4 regions of the Salmonella sp. HY31 genome follow, and region 4 is predicted to be linked to each of the others. Evidence: predicted binding sites of a transcription regulator. Region 4 holds the regulator's gene; each other region holds the start of a gene.
The links. Region 4 encodes PurR, which represses purine synthesis genes. Its sites were predicted from a motif close to CANGCAAACGTTTGCNTG; they were not measured.
Positions count from the first base shown of each region.

Region 1: glyA (serine hydroxymethyltransferase) is a predicted target of PurR. The motif match lies at 2,761-2,778, and genes of this name have one in related genera.
Region 2: purE (5-(carboxyamino)imidazole ribonucleotide mutase) is a predicted target of PurR. The motif match lies at 2,533-2,550, and genes of this name have one in related genera.
Region 3: gltS (sodium/glutamate symporter) is a predicted target of PurR. The motif match lies at 2,486-2,503, and genes of this name have one in related genera.

Region 1 covers NZ_CP170479.1:1,189,458-1,194,297, reverse strand. The annotation lists gene csiE (stationary phase inducible protein CsiE) at 1-62, shown strand, start outside; gene ACE15A_RS05520 (3-phenylpropionate MFS transporter) at 57-1,196, opposite strand; gene glyA (serine hydroxymethyltransferase) at 1,392-2,645, opposite strand; gene hmpA (NO-inducible flavohemoprotein) at 2,970-4,160, shown strand; gene cadC (lysine decarboxylation/transport transcriptional activator CadC) at 4,342-4,840, shown strand, end outside.
Region 2 covers NZ_CP170479.1:3,447,159-3,451,998, reverse strand. The annotation lists gene mnmH (tRNA 2-selenouridine(34) synthase MnmH) at 1-793, opposite strand, end outside; gene purK (5-(carboxyamino)imidazole ribonucleotide synthase) at 889-1,956, opposite strand; gene purE (5-(carboxyamino)imidazole ribonucleotide mutase) at 1,953-2,462, opposite strand; gene lpxH (UDP-2,3-diacylglucosamine diphosphatase) at 2,580-3,302, opposite strand; gene ppiB (peptidylprolyl isomerase B) at 3,305-3,799, opposite strand; gene cysS (cysteine--tRNA ligase) at 3,972-4,840, shown strand, end outside.
Region 3 covers NZ_CP170479.1:87,633-92,472, forward strand. The annotation lists gene ACE15A_RS00400 (AsmA family protein) at 1-922, opposite strand, end outside; gene xanP (xanthine/proton symporter XanP) at 1,043-2,434, opposite strand; gene gltS (sodium/glutamate symporter) at 2,662-3,867, shown strand; gene recG (ATP-dependent DNA helicase RecG) at 3,903-4,840, opposite strand, start outside.
Region 4 covers NZ_CP170479.1:2,116,328-2,121,167, forward strand. The annotation lists gene cfa (cyclopropane fatty acyl phospholipid synthase) at 1-262, opposite strand, end outside; gene punC (purine nucleoside transporter PunC) at 552-1,757, opposite strand; gene punR (DNA-binding transcriptional activator PunR) at 1,870-2,802, shown strand; gene purR (HTH-type transcriptional repressor PurR) at 2,799-3,824, opposite strand; gene ACE15A_RS10015 (YnhF family membrane protein) at 4,120-4,209, shown strand; gene sodB (superoxide dismutase [Fe]) at 4,292-4,840, opposite strand, start outside.

The DNA of each region.
Region 1 (4,840 bases), 930 kb from region 4:
ATGCGGATCGCGCCCTCACAGCGCACCAGCAGCAACAGATCCGCAAGATCCTGGAATCATGACGCGGCAACCACTTTGGGCCGAAGGAAGATAGCGGGCAATGCCACCAGCGCCATAATCCAGAATACGCCGCCGCCCAGATGTTGATACAGAAAACCGGCAAATACCGTCATAATAGCGATGCTGCCGCCCATCGCCACAGCGGAATAGACGGCCTGCAAACGAATCACCTCGCTTCCCTGACGTGCAGCGATATAGCGCATGGCGGCCAGATGGCAAACGGTAAACGTTCCACAATGCAGGATTTGTATCACAATCAGCCACGGCAACGCCGTACTCCAGCCCATCAGCCACCAGCGTACCACCCCGCACACGGCGGAAAGCAACAGCAAGTCGCGAGCGCTAAACCGGCGGAATAGCTTTTTACTCAGGGCGAAAATGATCACTTCCGCCACCACGCCCAACGACCATAAATAGCCGACTGCCGACGCTGAATAGCCAGCCCCCTGCCAGTATATGGCGCTAAAACCGTAATAGGCGGCGTGCGCCCCTTGCAGCAAACAGACGCAGGCCAGAAAACGCCAGCTTTGCGCCACCAGTGTACTCCAGGCGGGCCAGCCTGCGCTCTCCTGCTGACGGCTTTCCCCCTGCGGCGGCACGCTGGGACGTAACAACATGCCCAGCAACATCGAGGCGACGCCAAGCGTCAGTAGCGCCAGAATCGCCTGGTAATCGTATAAACTCACCAGTTTACCGGTCAGCGCCGACCCTATCACGAAGGCGATAGACCCCCACAGCCGCACCCGGCCATAGTCCAGGGTAATTTGCTTTTGCCAGGTATTGGCCAGCGCATCGGTCAGCGGCACCAGTGGTGAAAAGAAGAGGTTAAACCCGACCATCACCACCATTAGCCACGCGACATGCGTTCCTGCCCAAAATGCCAGCGCAAATACCAGCGTCAACAATGCCAGTACGCGCAGCGCGGAGATCAACCGTGAAGGATCGCTTACGCGAGGAGCAATGAGCAGGCTACCGAGAAAACGCGCGACCAGGCCTCCGCCCAGCAGAAGACCGATGGTTTCCGGCGTTAGCCCAAGACCTTTAAGCCAGACGCTCCAGAATGGCAGAAAAATACCGTAACTAAAGAAGTAGGTGAAATAACTGAGCGCCAGCCAGCGCGTGGAATGCAATGCCATGATTCCCTCCCGTTTGGAAGCGATAGTCTGGCGATAAACGGTTACGCTGGCAAGAGTAACATAAGATTAACAAGCACGGAGGGAGTTCAAACCGCAACGCCGCCGGAGAATGGCTTCCGGCGGCGTTGCGCTATGGTGCATTCAGGTAAGCCCGACAGACACAGCGCCATCGGGCCATTTTCATAACACAAGCGCTTACGCGTAAACCGGGAAGCGGGCGCAGATATCCAGCACTTTGCCCTTCACGCGCTCAATGACCGCTTCATCATTGATATTGTCCAGCACGTCGCACATCCAGCCAGCCAGCTCTTTCACTTCTGCTTCTTTAAAGCCGCGACGAGTGACTGCCGGAGAACCGATACGAATACCGGAGGTGACAAACGGGCTCTTCGGATCGTTCGGCACGCTGTTTTTGTTCACCGTGATGTTGGCGCGGCCCAGGGCGGCGTCGGCTTCTTTACCGGTCAGGTTTTTATCCACCAGGTCCAACAGGAACAGGTGGTTTTCAGTGCCGCCAGACACCACTTTGTAACCGCGATTCAGGAACACTTCTACCATCGCTTTGGCATTTTTCGCTACCTGCTGCTGGTAAACTTTGAACTCTGGCTCCATCGCTTCTTTCAACGCCACGGCTTTTGCTGCGATAACGTGCATCAGCGGGCCGCCTTGCGCGCTTGGGAAGACGGCAGAGTTCAGTTTTTTGTACAGCTCTTCGTCGCCGCCTTTCGCCAGGATCAGGCCGCCGCGCGGACCAGCCAGAGTTTTGTGCGTGGTGGTCGTGACCACATGCGCATGGGGAACCGGGTTCGGGTAAACGCCCGCGGCAATCAGGCCCGCCACGTGCGCCATGTCGACAAACAGGTATGCGCCGATGCTGTCAGCGATTTCACGCATTTTTGCCCAGTCAACCACGCCGGAGTAGGCAGAGAAGCCACCGATAATCATCTTCGGCTTGTGCTCTTTGGCCAGCTTCGCCATATCGTCGTAGTCAATTTTACCGGACTCATCAATACCGTAAGGAATGATGTTGTACAGTTTACCGGAGAAGTTAACCGGAGAACCATGAGTCAGGTGGCCGCCCTGCGCCAGGTTCATGCCCAGAACAGTATCGCCCGGCTGCAGCAGAGCGGTGTAAACAGCGAAGTTAGCCTGAGAACCAGAGTGCGGCTGAACGTTAGCGTAGTCGGCGCCAAACAGAGCTTTCGCGCGGTCAATCGCCAGTTGCTCTACGATATCAACATATTCGCAACCGCCGTAGTAGCGCTTGCCCGGATATCCTTCAGCATATTTATTGGTCAGCTGAGAGCCCTGCGCCTGCATAACGCGCGGGCTGGTGTAGTTTTCGGAGGCGATCAGTTCGATGTGCTCTTCCTGACGTACTTTTTCCTGCTCCATAGCCTGCCACAATTCGGCATCATAATCGGCAATGTTCATTTCACGCTTTAACATCCGCATCTCCTGACTCAGCTAACAATAAAATTTGTGCCTGAAAAGGCAGTCCGTGGGACTTCGGCCAACAGTATAACCGAATCATTCTTCGATAACAGGTCTTGACAAAGGTTTTTACGCAAACGTTTACCTGTACGTCAGATAAGGGTTTCCTGAACGAAAGCCTGACGAATTTCAACGGATTTCTTTTCAGCTTTGTGATGCAGATTTTTCACGTTGTTACGTCCACAACGTAAGGCATTGAAGAACCATTTACAATGCAAGGGTATTTTTATAAGATGCATTTGATATACATCATTAGATTTTCACATAAAGGAAGCACGTATGCTAGACGCACAAACCATCGCTACAGTAAAGGCCACCATTCCCCTGCTGGTTGAAACGGGACCGAAACTGACCGCCCACTTCTACGACCGTATGTTTACGCATAACCCGGAGCTCAAAGAAATCTTCAATATGAGCAACCAGCGTAACGGCGATCAGCGTGAAGCCCTGTTTAACGCTATCGCAGCCTACGCCAGCAATATCGAAAATTTACCGGCGCTGCTGCCGGCGGTAGAAAAAATCGCGCAGAAGCACACCAGCTTCCAGATTAAGCCGGAGCAGTACAACATCGTCGGGACGCATCTGCTGGCGACGCTGGAGGAAATGTTCAACCCAGGTCAGGATGTGCTGGACGCGTGGGGCAAAGCCTATGGCGTACTGGCTAACGTCTTTATCAACCGCGAAGCGGAAATTTATCACGATAACGCCAGCAAAGACGGCGGCTGGGAAGGCACGCGCCCCTTCCGCATCGTCGCGAAAACCCCGCGTAGCGCAATGATCACCAGCTTTGAGTTCGAGCCGGTCGACGGCGGTACGGTGGCGGAATACCGTCCCGGGCAGTATCTGGGCGTCTGGCTGAAGCCGGAAGGTTTTGCGCATCAGGAGATCCGTCAATATTCACTGACCCGTAAACCCGATGGTAAAGGATATCGTATTGCCGTGAAGCGTGAAGACGGCGGCCAGGTATCAAACTGGTTACACAATCACGCCAGCGTAGGCGATGTGGTGCATCTGGCCGCGCCGGCAGGTGACTTCTTTATGAATGTCGCCGCCGATATCCCCGTTTCGCTGATTTCCGCTGGCGTCGGCCAGACGCCGATGTTAGCGATGCTCGATACTCTGGCGAAAACACAGCATACTGCGCAGGTGAACTGGTTCCACGCAGCGGAGAATGGCGACGTTCATGCGTTTGCCGACGAAGTGAGCGAACTGGGCCGTACACTGCCGCGTTTCACTGCCCATACCTGGTATCGCGAACCGACCGAGGCCGATCGCGCCCAAAGCGTCTTTGACAGCGAAGGACTGATGGATTTAAGCAAGCTGGAAGCCGCGATCAGCGATCCGACAATGCAGTTCTATCTTTGCGGCCCGGTAGGCTTTATGCAATTTGCCGCAAAACAACTGGTTTCACTTGGCGTGAATAACGAAAACATTCATTACGAATGCTTCGGCCCGCATAAAGTGCTGTAATTGCAAGAAATCGTCTGAAAAAACGGGCTTTGCCGTTAAGAGGAACGCCCGTTTTCCTCCTCATCCCCCTACTTATTGCGCTACTTTTTACGCCTTTCTTTTACAAAAAAGGGGAATAAAAAAAGTCTGTGCAAATCGTGTTATTATTAACGTTTGACTTAGCTCGTTAGGGCATCTTTTTATGCAGCAACCTGTTGTACGCATTGGAGAGTGGCTGGTTACACCTTCTGTTAATCAGATCAGTCGTCAGGGACGCCAGATTACCCTTGAACCACGTCTGATCGATCTTCTGATGTATTTTGCGCACCACCCGGATGAAGTGTTAAGCCGGGATAACATTATTGATCATGTCTGGATGCGCACTATCGTGACCAACCATGTTGTCACCCAAAGCATTTCTGAACTACGCAAATCACTAAGAGACGGCGGAGACTGCAATGCAGAATACATCGTTACCGTACCTAAACGCGGCTATAAGCTGACGGCACCAGTTATCTGGTGCGAAGAAAATAGCGATGAAATCGATAATTCATCAACGTCGCCGCCGCCCCCGATCGCAGCGACATATGCAGAACCGACGGATGGGGTTCCGGCCGTTACGCCAGCGCCGCCCGCCACTTTGCAAGCGCCGGCTAAAAGGGCGAAAAAGCCGCGTATCGCTGCCTTCTGGACGTGGGTGA
Region 2 (4,840 bases), 1.3 Mb from region 4:
CGCGGGTGAAATCGTGATGCATACGGATGAAATATTCTTCACGCAATCGTTCCAGACGAAGCGCAAATGGATCTTCCACTACCGCAATGGGTGCCTGCGCCATTCTTTCGCGTAAACACTCAGGCAGATGGTTGGCGCCGATCGTTCGCCCTTCATCTTCCAGTACCCACCTTTTTAGCGCCTGACGCGCGTTAATTTTCAGCAATTCAACGGCAAGTTTGTTTTCAAAGCTGGCCTGGCTGAGTTGTGGTTTCAGCGTGCGGCCAAAAGAGGAGCCGCGATGATGCGCGAGGCCTTCCAGATCGACACCGTTGGGCTGTTGTCGCACCAGTTGCGTTTTGCCGCTGCCAGTACAGCCGCCAATTAAGAGAATAGGTTTTTGCACCAGTTGCCAGGTCGTCTGAATTGCCGTCTGGCGCAGCGCCTTATAGCCGCCTTCAATAAGCGGGCAGTCAATCCCTGTTTCTTGTAGCCAACGTTGTACGATATGCGACCGCTGACCGCCGCGCGCGCAACACAGATATCCGTTGGGGAAACGTCGATATGCGGCTTTCCAGGTTTCAAGCCGCTGCTGGCGAATGTCGCCGCAAACCAGCCGATGCCCCAGCGCTAACGCTGCATCCGCGCCCTGACGTTTGTAGCAGGTGCCGACGGCGGCTCGCTCATCATCCATCATCAATGGCAGGTTGATAGCGCCTGGCATGGCGCCCTGTTGAAACTCAACCGGCGCGCGTACATCAATTAAAGGCGTATCGGCAAGAAGGAGCGCGCGATAATCCGTTCCATCGTTCATGTGTAATCCCGAAAAACAAAACAGCAATAGCGAGATTTTACGCGCTGAGGGAGGAGCCGGGAAAGGGGAAGATCATTCTCCCGGCATTTTATGTGTTATTTAAGCTTACTTTGCGCCCAGATAATGCCGCTGGCGTATTCTGGCGGCAGGAGCGGAGAGAGCGCTTCCAGGGTGGCGCTAAGACGTGACGTATCGCTGTCGGTCAGATTCAGATGGCCGACTTTTCGCCCCGGACGTACCGCTTTATCATACCAGTGCAGATGTATCAGCGGCAGCTTCAGCCAGTCGTAATTCAGCTCGCTGCCGATCAGATTGATCATCACCGACGGGGCGTTAATCACCGGCGCGGGCAACGGCAGGCCGGTAATCGCGCGCAGATGCAATTCAAACTGACTGATGCTGGCGCCATTTTGCGTCCAGTGTCCGCTGTTATGCACGCGCGGCGCCAGTTCATTAATTAACAGGCCTTCCGGCGTGATGAAACACTCCATCGCCATTACGCCGACGTAGTTCAGCGCCTGCATAATTGCTGACAACATCGATTCCGCCTGCTCCTGCTGTTCGGCGTTCGCCTGTGGGAACGCGACGCTGGTCCGCAAGATACCGTCCTGATGCAAATTGTGCGTCAGCGGGTAAAACACGGTGCTGCCGTCGTGAGCGCGCGCGCCAACTAACGACACTTCGCCGGAAAAACGGATGCCGCGCTCAACAATACATTCGCCATAGCAGTCATCCGGTAGTTGCCCGGTTTCGTCCGCGTGTAGACGCCACTGCCCGCGGCCGTCGTAGCCGCCAACGCGACGCTTAACAATCGCCAGTTCGCCCAGTTTATTGAACAGACCAGACCATTGGCCTTTATCCGTCAACCGTTCCCAGGGGGCGGTCGCCAGTCCCAGTTTATCGAAAAGCTGTTTTTGTGTCAGACGGTCGGCGATGATCGGAAATACATCGCGATTGACAAATGCCGGGTGGCGCGCCAGCTCACGGGTAAGCGCGGTTTCCGGCCAGCGCTCAATCTCTGCGGTAATGACGCTCTGCTGTACCGGAACGGCGGTAGGCTCTGCATCCAGGCCAACCGGCCAGACGGCGATACCCAGCGGTTCGCCCGCCTGGCGCAGCATTCGGCCCAGTTGTCCGTTGCCGAGAACGCAAACTTGCTTCATAGCGTCCCCCGCGGATCGGGATTTTCCAGAACTTCATCGGTTTGCGCTTTGCGCCAGTCGCTCAGGCGCTGATGCAGCTCACTATCATGCGTAGCCAAAATTTGCGCTGCCAGCAGCGCGGCGTTCGCCGCCCCGGCTTTGCCGATCGCCAGTGTACCCACCGGAATGCCGCGCGGCATCTGCACAATGGAGTAAAGGCTATCCACGCCGCTTAGCGCAGCGCTTTGTACCGGCACGCCGAGTACCGGTATCAGCGTTTTTGCCGCAATCATTCCCGGCAGGTGCGCCGCGCCGCCCGCGCCGGCAATAATCACTTGATACCCGTTGTCTTCCGCCGTTTCGGCGAAGCTGAACAGTTTATCGGGGGTTCGATGGGCGGAAACCACTTCTACATGGTGCGGAACATCCAGAATTTCAAAAATTTCGGCGGCGAATTGCATGGTAGCCCAGTCGCTTTTGGACCCCATCACGATGGCGACACGCGCCGGATTATTGCGGGAAGACATGCGTCTTAAAACTCCTGTGGTGCGGGACACGCTGCTTTTGAGGTGTCAGAGAATAGCATGATAATCGGGCAAGGAAAACGGTTGCGTGCGCGCCGTAACGGACGATTCGACGAATATTTACAAGGGGAAGGCGATTAACTCAACATTGTCCGGCGTGACTTTTACCATTGAACCTTCATGGTGCCATGCACCTAACACCACGCGGAACGCGGGCTGGCCGTTGGCGGAAAGTTCATGCACTGCCGGGCGGTGGGTGTGACCGTGAATCAGCCACTGTACGCGGTGTTTCTCCATTTCGGCGACGACGGCCTGCGAATTGACGTCCATAATATCCAGCGATTTGCTGCTGTTGGCGGCTTTACTGCCGGCGCGCATTCTGGCGGCGATACGGCGGCGGATAAACAGCGGCAGGGTAAGGAACAGTCGTTGAACCCACGGATTATGGACTTTGGCGCGAAACGCCTGATAACTGGCATCATCGGTACAGAGCGTATCGCCGTGCATGATCAACACGTTGCGGCCATACAGGTCGAGGACCTTTTCCTGCGGCAGTAGCGTCATGCCGCTTTCGCGGGCAAACCGCTTGCCAATCAGGAAGTCGCGATTACCATGAATAAAGAAGCAGGGAACGCCAAAATCCACCACCGCTTTGATGGCGGCGGCTATCTCTTGATGTAACGGATTAGGGGAGTCATCGCCAATCCAGGCCTCGAAGAGATCGCCAAGAATATACAGCGCGTCGGCCTGACGGGCTTCCGCGGCTAAAAAACGCAGAAAACCGGCGACGATCGCCGGTTCTTCCGTTTGCAGATGTAGATCGGCAATAAACAGTGTCGCCACGATTACTCGCTGACGGTCACGTTTTCAATGATGACGTCTTCTTTTGGTACGTCCTGGTGCATACCGCTACGGCCAGTGGCGATGCCTTTGATTTTATCTACCACGTCCATACCCTCTACGACTTCCGCAAAGACGCAGTAGCCCCAGCCTTGCAGACTTTCGCCGGAGAAGTTCAGGAAGTCGTTGTCTGCCACGTTGATGAAGAACTGCGCGGTAGCGGAGTGTGGCGCCTGAGTACGCGCCATTGCCAGCGTACCACGGGTATTTTTCAGACCGTTGTTGGCTTCGTTTTTGATCGCTTCTTTGGTGGCTTTCTGTTTCATGCCCGGCTCAAAGCCGCCGCCCTGAATCATAAAACCGTTAATCACACGGTGGAAAATGGTGTTGTTGTAAAAACCTTCGCGGCAATAGTCCAGGAAGTTTTTAACTGTTTCAGGCGCTTTATCGTCAAAGGTTTTGATTACGATATCGCCGTGATTAGTGTGGAAAGTAACCATTTTTGCATCCTGTTCCAATAGAGTGGTGCTTTAGCCCGCAATGGGGCCCATATAGGGGCTTGTTATAGCATAACCGTAAGCTGCGATCACCTTGCAAAGTGTGCTGCTTCGATTACGAATAATATGTATGATACGGAGATTATTACCCACACACGTCTATACGGAATCTTCGATGTTAAAAATTTTTAATACACTGACGCGCCAAAAAGAGGAATTCAAACCCATTCATGCCGGGGAAGTCGGCATGTACGTGTGTGGTATCACCGTTTACGATCTCTGCCACATTGGCCACGGGCGCACGTTTGTCGCTTTTGACATTGTCGCGCGTTATTTGCGTTTTCTCGGCTATAAGCTGAAGTATGTGCGTAACATTACCGATATCGACGATAAAATCATTAAGCGCGCCAATGAAAATGGCGAAAGTTTTGTCGCGCTGGTCGACAGAATGATTGCGGAAATGCATCAGGACTTCGACGCGCTGAATATTCTGCGTCCGGACAGCGAGCCGCGTGCGACGCACCATATTCAGGAAATTATCGAGATCACCCGAACTTTAATCGAGAAAGGGCACGCCTATGTGGCGGATAACGGCGATGTAATGTTTGATGTACCGACCGATCCGACTTATGGGCAGCTTTCTCGTCAGGATCTTGAGCAGCTTCAGGCGGGCGCGCGCGTGGATGTGGTTGACGTGAAGCGTAACCCGATGGACTTCGTGCTGTGGAAGATGTCGAAAGAGGGCGAGCCGAGCTGGCCGTCGCCGTGGGGCGAAGGGCGTCCGGGCTGGCACATTGAATGTTCGGCGATGAACTGCAAGCAACTGGGCAACCATTTTGATATTCACGGCGGCGGTTCCGATCTGATGTTCCCGCACCATGAAAACGAGATTGCCCAGTCTACCTGCGCGCATGATGGTGAATACGTCAACTACTGGATGCACTCCGGCATGGTGATGGTGGATCGCGAGAAAATGTCCAAATCGCTGGGCAACTTCTTTACCGTGCGCGACGTGCTGAAATACTACGATGCGGAAACCGTGCG
Region 3 (4,840 bases), 2.0 Mb from region 4:
AGTGCAGCGAGCCGTAAATAAACTCGCTGGCGTTCATCGATAATTTACCTTCCTGACTTTGCCAGTCTTCTTTGCGCAGAGTCAGATTGCGCAAACTCAGGTCAAGATCGGTGACTGCCCAGTCTGGCCCTTGCAGGCTGGCGTCCGTCACTTCAAGTCGACCAATCTGCAAAGATGGAACCGTAGTAAGCGGCGCGAAAAACTCGCTCAGGGATTTATCGCTTTGTAACCGAATATCATTCAGCCGCAGATTTTCAACGACCCAACTACCGTCAGCATTACGCCGGGCGACGCCAGTCAACGCTCCGCGCGCCATATCGGCGCCGACGGTGTTTAACATCACCTGATTATGGTCGATACTGCCTTCAATAAGCACATTAGTGGCGGGAACGTCGTTTAACGTCAGCGAACCGGCACTCAGTTGAATCTGGGCTTTATTGCCTAATATCTGACCGGCTTCGGGGCGCCAGGGCATAATGCCGCCGTTAACGCGCTGGGCGCTCAACCGCCATTCGCTGCCGGGACTATTGAGCGCCATATTGCGAAGTTGCAGGCGGTCGGCCTCAAACGGGAAAGGCGCGGTTTGCACTGAAATATTCAGCGTGCCGTCCTGTAACAGAATCGTGTCGACATGCAGTGGCGCGGTTAACTGGCGAATGCTCAGACCGATATCTACGGTTTTCGCGACCAGGGTAGCAGGCTGACCATCACGACCAAAGGTCACATTCTCCAGTAAAAGATGGGATGGGGCGGAAAAACGATGATCCATCACGTCGAATGTGAGGTGATAACCGCTGTTCTCTGATACCCAGTTGCTGACGTGATCTGCGCCCCAGCGCGTTTGCAGCAGAAAATAAAAGCCGAAAATCACCACTAAACAGGCGATCAGCACGTAGAGAAGCAACCTCCCAATCAATTTCATGGTCTTCCATCCCGTGAAATGCACATAGGGGATTTATGCACGATTTGCGTGCAATCCTCAAGACAGGAATGGTGAAAGAGCGTTACAGCGGCGGCGAATCGGGTCGCCGCCGCAGGGTTTTTACGGTTTTTCCGGCGGGAGAATCAGGTTCAGAACGATGGCCGTGATGCCGCCAGCGGCAATTCCGGATGAGAGCAGATTTTTCACCCATTCCGGCGCGAACTGCAGGATCTGCGGCTGTTGCGAGACGCCAAGACCCACGGCCAGCGATAGGGCGATAATCAGAATCGCGCGGCGGTTCAGCGGCTCACGCGAGACAATACGCACCCCGGAGGCGGCAATGGTGCCAAACATCACTAACGTGGCGCCGCCGAGCACCGGTTCCGGGATATGCTGCACAAAACCGCTTACCGCCGGGAACAGGCCGAGCACAATCAGCATCAGCGCGACGACAAATCCCACATAGCGACTGGCGACGCCAGTCAACTGAATTACGCCGTTGTTCTGACCGAAACAGGAATTCGGAAACGTATTAAATACCGCTGAAACAAAGGAGTTCAGGCCGTTAGCCAGTACGCCGCCTTTTAGCCGCTTCATGTACAAGGGGCCGGATACCGGCTGCTCGGAGACATCAGACGTGGCGGTGATGTCGCCGATGGTCTCCAGCGAGGTAATCATAAAGACCAGCATCAACGGCAGTAGCAGGTTCCAGTCAATGCCCAGACCATAATACAGCGGAGTCGGCACCATGATGATGTCCTGTGAAATCGGCGCGTTGTTTTCAGGCAACATGCCCATAAACCAGGCCAAAAGATAGCCTGCCGCCATGGCGATAACCAAAGAAGCCACGCGCAGGTAGGGATTACGCTGCCGATTCAGCAGGATGATAATGGCCAGGACGACGCCGGCCAGCAACAAGTTTTTCGGTGCGCCAAAGGTGTTGTCGCTCATGGCGGCATAGCCGCCGCCGATGGAGGTTAGCCCCACCTGAATCAGTGACAGGCCAATAATCATCACCACTACGCCGGAGACTAACGGCGTGATAATCCGGCGTGCCAGATGTAGAATGCGTGAAAGCACCATCTCGGTGCAGCTTGCCAGCATCAGCGTGCCGAACAGCGCCGCCATCATCGTCGGGACGTCCGCGCCGCCGGTTTTCAGCGCGGTACCGCCCATAATCAGTGGAGCGACAAAGTTAAAACTGGTTCCCTGGATGGATAACAGCCCCGATCCTACCGGCCCCCACGCTTTAATTTGAATAATAGAGGCTACGCCGGAGGCGAACAGCGACATGCTGATAATGTGCTGCGTATCCTGCGCCGGTAAACCCAACGCCTGGCAGATTAATAGCGCTGGCGTGATTACCGCGACAAACATGGCCAGCAGATGCTGACAAGCGGCAAAAAGGGTTTGAGGGAGCGGCGGGCGATCTTCAAGGCGGTAAATCAATTCGCTGTTTTGCGTCTGCGCAACCGGTTGCGCATCTGCCGACTCGATGGCGTTAACGGACATCAGGGACATTCTCGTGGTGGAAAAGCGGTGATTTTATCTGACCGGCTGGTAAAAGCAAACGATTGCGAGCGAATATTCTTAATATTTAAAAAAGATAAATGCACCTTTTTATATAACTTTTTGCCTTTTTCTGCTTAAAATCCATGCCGACGACTCGCAAAGAGCTAAAAAACTGACTCAGGAAATGATTTGTGCGCACATGTCACAGCGCACTACAGGAGCTTTAAATGTTTGAACTCGATACCTTATCGACCCTTGTCGCCGCCACGCTGGTGCTGCTACTGGGTCGCAAGCTGGTCCAGTCTGTCTCCTTACTGAAGAAATATACGATTCCGGAACCGGTGGCGGGTGGGTTACTGGTCGCTATTGCGCTGCTGGTGCTGAAAAAAAGCGTCGGTTGGGAGGTCAACTTTGATATGACCCTACGCGATCCGCTGATGCTGGCGTTTTTCGCGACGATCGGCCTTAACGCCAACCTTGCCAGCCTGCGGAAAGGGGGACGCGTCGTTGGCGTCTTCCTGATCGTCGTGGTCGGATTACTGCTGATGCAGAATGCCATCGGTATCGGCATGGCGAGTCTGCTGGGGTTGGACCCGTTAATGGGGCTGATTGCCGGATCGATTACGCTGTCCGGCGGGCACGGTACCGGCGCGGCGTGGAGTAAGCTGTTTATCGAACGTTATGGTTTTGCCAACGCCACCGAAGTTGCGATGGCTTGTGCGACCTTTGGCCTGGTACTGGGTGGGTTGATTGGCGGCCCGGTAGCGCGTTATCTGGTAAAACACTCCACCACGCCGGATGGAATGCCTGACGATCAGGCCGTGCCGACGGCCTTTGAAAAGCCGGACGTGGGTCGTATGATCACTTCTCTGGTGCTAATCGAAACCATCGCCCTGATTGCTATCTGTCTGACGGTGGGCAAAATCGTAGCGCAGCTACTGGCGGGAACGGTGCTTGAACTGCCGGTCTTCGTTTGCGTGCTTTTTGTTGGGGTGATCCTCAGCAATGGTCTGGCGCTGGCGGGCTTTTATCGCGTATTTGAGCGTGCAGTTTCGGTGCTGGGGAACGTGAGTTTGTCGCTATTCCTGGCAATGGCGCTGATGAGCCTGAAGCTGTGGGAACTGGCGTCGCTGGCGCTGCCGATGCTGGCGATTCTGGTGGTACAGACCATCTTCATGGCGCTATACGCGATCTTTGTCACCTGGCGCATGATGGGGAAAAACTACGATGCGGCGGTGCTGGCGGCGGGACATTGCGGTTTTGGCCTGGGCGCAACGCCGACCGCCATTGCCAATATGCAGGCGATTACCGACCGTTTTGGCCCCTCGCATATGGCGTTCCTGGTCGTGCCGATGGTCGGCGCGTTTTTTATCGATATCGTCAATGCGCTGGTGATTAAGCTGTATCTGCTGTTACCGATTTTCGCGCAATAATGGTTTGTACGGCGGCATTTAAGCCGCCGTGCTCACTAGGCGTTAGAATAGCGTTCAGTTTCCGGCATCCAGCGCTCAATCAGCGCCGCCGCCTGCTGCGGATAACGTTCATGAATATGACGGGCAATACGCTGAACTTCGGGAATAATGGCCTGATCGCGCAGTAAATCCGCAACTTTAAATTCGGCGTTCCCCGTCTGGCGGGTGCCCAGTAATTCCCCCGGGCCGCGTATTTCCAAATCTTTTTGCGCAATCACAAAGCCGTCATTGCTGTCGCGCAATACCTGCAAACGCTTCTGCGCCGTTTTCGACAACGGCGATTTATAGAGCAGCACACAGTGCGACGCGACCGCGCCACGGCCAACGCGTCCTCTGAGCTGGTGTAACTGCGCCAGGCCCAGTCGTTCCGGGTTTTCAATAATCATCAGGCTGGCGTTAGGAACATCGACCCCCACCTCAATCACCGTGGTGGCGACCAGCAGATGCATTTCACCCTGCTTAAAGCGTTGCATAACGGCCTGTTTTTCGGCGGGTTTCATGCGGCCATGTACCAGGCCAATATTCAACTCCGGTAACGCCAGCTTGAGCTCCTCCCAGGTGGCCTCCGCCGCCTGCGCTTCCAGGAGGTCGGACTCTTCAATCAGCGTACATACCCAGTAGGCCTGACGGCCTTCGGTTGTGCAGGCGTTGCGCACACGATCAATGATTTCATGGCGACGGGTATCCGGAATAGCAACGGTAGTGACAGGGGTACGGCCCGGCGGTAGTTCGTCAATCACTGAGGTATCGAGATCGGCATACGCGGTCATCGCCAGGGTGCGCGGAATGGGCGTTGCGGTCATAATTAACTGATGCGGATGAAAGCCCTGCTGCTGGCCTTTTTCCCACAATGCCAGACGCTGGTGGACGCCAAAGCGGTGCTGCTCATCGATAATCACCAGCGCCAGCCCATTAAACTGCACCTGCTCCTGAA
Region 4 (4,840 bases):
GTTGATTTTCAAGACCGGCACGTAAGACTTTGCTGAAGAAAATATCCAGACGCTCGCATTCCCACCAGCCATCCATGTAACTCTCACCTAATCCCAACGAGCCTTCCTGCAGGACGCGTTTAAAAAAATCGGGATTCTTAACACGAATATCAGACGGGGCGGAACCATTAATTGTAATATCCGCACGACTTAACAATTCGTTGGCGATTCGGTACCAGTTATCATCCGGTACGCTGACTTCTTCTATACACGATGAACTCATAGCTTCTCCATCACTGGACGGTGATCAGAACCTTAAAACAGCGTAGACGCTTTTTTGGCTTTGTGAGAAATCCCACGGACAATTCCGTGAGCCAGTTATCCGACGTAGAACAGAGGAAGGGAGGAACCCTTGCCGAAAAGGCCATCCGTGGTGAATCGGGAACGCTCCGGTTCCCGTTAATGCCTAATAATTATCGTAATATAAACAACCGGGAATCAGTATAGGCCGCAATTTTTGATGATTCAACCGAAAATTGTTAGCGTGCTAATTAACCGGGGTTAACAAACCTCTAGTGAGACTTCTCGTGGGCGACATCGGCATGCGCAAATCCGGCCTCATTGCACGCTGCATGAGACTGCATTTTGTAGCCTAACGCCGCCAGAACAACGGTAAAGAGCATTACGCTGGTGGTGGTCAGCAGCGGCGTGCTGATGAGCCATGAAACCACCAGGCTTGCCAGGAAACATAACCCCAGTTGCAGCGTATTTTGCAGCGCCGCAGCACGCCCCGTGGCTTGAGGGAAAGGGCGTAACGCTTGCGCGACGACGATAGGGTAGATTGCGCCATTAGCAATCGCCATTACGCAGAACGGAATCAGGATCTCCACCAGTGAGGCATTATTCAGGAAGCCCGTTCCCCAGGTGGCGATAACGCTCAGCGCATACAGCCCTAACAGCCACGGAAGCAATTGGTAACCCTGCCATTTTTGTAGCGCCGCGCGGCAGCCATATCCGCCAATCAGAAAAGCGATGGTTTGAGGAACATAGCTCAGGCCAATCACTGCCGGGCTGTAACCCATCGCGCTGAGAATGAACGGGGAACCCGTTAACCACGCAAAAAAGCTGGCGGAACAGGCGGCATAAATCAGTACATTACCGCGATAGGTTTTAGAGCGTAGCAACGTCGCAAAAGTGAGTTTATCCTGTCCCTCGGCATGTGCTTTTACCGATGGTTTTAAGCGCAGCGCTGGCAACATCAGCAACAACGTAATCGCAAACAGCGTGGCGAAAATCGCCTGCCATGAGAAATGCGTCAGTATCCAGCTTCCCAGTAAGGGCGCAAGCGCCGGGGATAATCCTACCAGTGGCATGATAGTGGCGAAGATACGATTAATTTTTTGCGAAGGATAATAATCGGTCACCAGCGCTTGCCAGATTACCGTTGCCGCACAAACGCCGACGGCCTGCACAAAGCGTAGCGTCAGCAGTGCTGCCGCGCTTTCTACCCACAGCATCCCCAGACTTCCGAGCGCAAAGATGGATAACCCCAGCAGTAAAATCGGTTTACGGCCATAACGATCCGATAGCGGTCCCCAGAGTAGTTGTGCGACGGCAAAGCCAGCTAAAAACAGGCTGAGGCTGGCGCTGACAGCGGCAGCAGGCGTTTGTAAATCCGCCTGTATGGCGGCAAACGCGGGCAGGTACATGTCCGTAGCCAGAAACCCCAGCACGCTAAGACCGGCTAACCAGACTAAAAAACCTTTTCCAGGTTGCATATTTGTTTCTCTTTCTTATCAGACAGACATTGTCGCAGAGTGTAGGGAGTGAAATTACGGTTGTGAAACGTTAATATTTGTCCAGTGAATTCAAAATTTTTGTAGGCAAATTATGTGGTCGGAATACTCGCTTGAAGTGGTTGACGCCGTGGCGCGCAATGGCAGTTTTAGCGCGGCGGCGCAGGAACTGCACCGTGTGCCTTCGGCAGTCAGTTACACCGTTCGTCAGTTAGAGGAGTGGCTGGCCGTACCGCTTTTTGTACGACGTCACCGTGATGTTGAACTTACGCCTGCTGGCGTCTGGTTTTTAAAAGAAGGGCGTTCTGTTATCAAAAAAATGCAGATCACTCGTCAACAGTGTCAGCAAATTGCTAATGGCTGGCGCGGGCAGTTGGCTATTGCGGTGGATAATATCGTCAGACCAGAACGTACCCGGCAGATGATCGTCGATTTCTATCGCCATTTTGACGATGTGGAACTGCTGGTTTTTCAGGAGGTGTTTAACGGCGTCTGGGACGCGCTCTCCGACGGGCGAGTCGAACTGGCTATTGGGGCGACGCAGGCGATTCCGGTAGGGGGACGTTATGCTTTTCGGGATATGGGTACCCTGAGCTGGAGTTGCGTAGTGGCAAGCGATCACCCGCTGGCGGCGATGCCGGGACCGTTAAGCGATGATACCCTGCGCAACTGGCCGTCGCTGGTCAGAGAAGATACCTCGCGAACCTTACCGAAACGGATTACCTGGTTGCTGGATAACCAAAAAAGGGTTGTAGTACCGGACTGGGAGTCATCGGCAACCTGCCTGTCAGCAGGATTATGCGTGGGAATGGTGCCGACGCACTTTGCCCGACAGTGGATAGACAGCGGAAAATGGGTGGCGCTGACGTTAGAGAATCCGTTTCCCGATGCGGCCTGTTGCCTGACGTGGCAGCAAAACGAGGCCTCGCCCGCGCTGGCATGGCTGCTGGATTATTTGGGCGATAGCGAAACGTTGAATCGGGAGTGGTTGCGGGAGCCTGAAGAGGCTCCCGACAGCGGGGATTAACGTCGATAGTCGCGGAACGGGCCGTCAGCGACCGAGCGACGCTCAACCAGGCGTGGATGAACTTCAATAGACTGTGACTCTTCGCGCTTATTGACGATGCGATCCAATAGCATATTAAATGCGGTTTCGCCTAAAGAGTCTTTGGGCTGGTGAATCGTCGTCAGCGCCGGGGTAAAGAAGCGGGCGTTACGCACATTGTCATAACCGATCACCGAAACGTCCTGCGGTACGCGAAGCCCCATTTCGTCTGCCGCGCAAAGCGCGCCCATCGCCATAATATCGCCGCCGCAGAAAACGGCGGTAGGGCGATGTGACTGCGATAAGATTTGCTGCATCGCGTGGTAACCGGACTCCGGCTCGAAGTCGCCCTGAACAATCCAGTTGTCTGGCACGTTGATCAGCGCCTCCTCCATTGCCTTCATGAAGCCTGCCAGCCGACCCGCGCCGGTGTTGCGCTCCAGCGGACCGGGAATAACGCCGATATCCCGGTGACCGCGCTCAACCAGATAACGACCCGCCATATAGCCGCCTGCAAAGGCGTTATCAATCACCGTATCGGTAAAATCGGCCTTCGCTTCACCCCAGTCCATCACCACCATCGGAATATGGCGATACTCTTCCAGCATGGAAAGCAGAGGTTCCGGGTACTCAGAACACATCACCAGCAGGCCATCCACGCGCTTTTGCGCCATCATGGACAGGTAGGCGCGCTGTTTTTCCAGGTTATTCCAGGCGTTGCCCAAAATCAGCGTATAGCCTTTCTGAAAGCAGTTTTTTTCAACCGCCTCGATAATTTCTGCAAAATAGGCCGCTTCGCTGCTGGTCGCCAGTAAGCCTATCGATTTGGTATGGTTGACCTTCAGGCTACGCGCGACGGCGCTGGGAGAGTAGTGCAGCTCTTTAATCGCTGCCCAGACCGCGTTACGCGTTTCTTCAGCGACAAAACGCGTTTTGTTGATTACGTGTGATACAGTTGTAGTGGAAACGTTTGCTCGTTTCGCTACATCTTTAATTGTTGCCATTACATTTCACTCCAGACCCTCGCTAAGCTCCTGAGAAACGCCAGGTAAACGTTTGCCTACACACACCCTAATCGCAACGTCAGGGTTGCGGCATGCCGGAAAAACGACACGGAACGTCAGGAAGGGGTCAATGGCCGTTACGCTAATTCAGTAAGCCTGGAATTTTGTCTGATCTTGAGGAAAAGGGGAAGCGTTAAAAACAGTTATCAATATAAAACATGAGAGATTTTTGTGCGGGAATGTGCAAAAATGCGCTATATCACTTTTTGTGTGGGAATAAAAAGGAGAAAACTTGATGAGTACCGACCTGAAATTTTCGTTGATCACTACGCTTATTGTTCTGGGCTTGATTGTCGCAGGTGGATTAACGGCCGCTCTGCACTGATTCCCTCTCTTCTGAGGGAGGGCGTTTCCTCTATTCTATCCCTCTCTAAAACGCAGAAGGCGTACCTTCTGCGTGCTCAGACTTATGCGGCGAGATTTTTCGCGACAAATTCCCAGTTAACCAGCGCCCAAAAATGCTCCAGATAGTTTGGACGGGCGTTGCGGTAGTCGATGTAATACGCGTGTTCCCACACATCAACCGTCAGCAGCGGCGTCGCATCTGTGGTCAGCGGCGTACCGGCATTTGAGGTAGAGACGATAGCCAGTTTGCCATCAGCGCCTTTTACCAGCCATGTCCAGCCGGAACCAAAGTTTTTGATAGCGGCATCTGTGAACTGCGTTTTAAATTCCGCGAAGCTGCCAAAAGATGCCGCGATAGCATCAGCCAGTTTCCCGGTCGGTTCGCCGCCAGCATTTGGTGCCAGGCAGTTCCAGTAGAACGTATGGTTCCACACCTGAGCGGCGTTATTAAAGATGCCGCCTTCGGAAGCACGCACGATCTCTTCCAGCGATTTGCCTTCAAACGCCGTGCCTTTGATCAAATTATTAAGATTGGTCACGTAAGTCTGATGATGTTTGCCATAGTGATATTCCAGCGTCTCAGCAGAAATATGCGGCGCCAGAGCATCTTT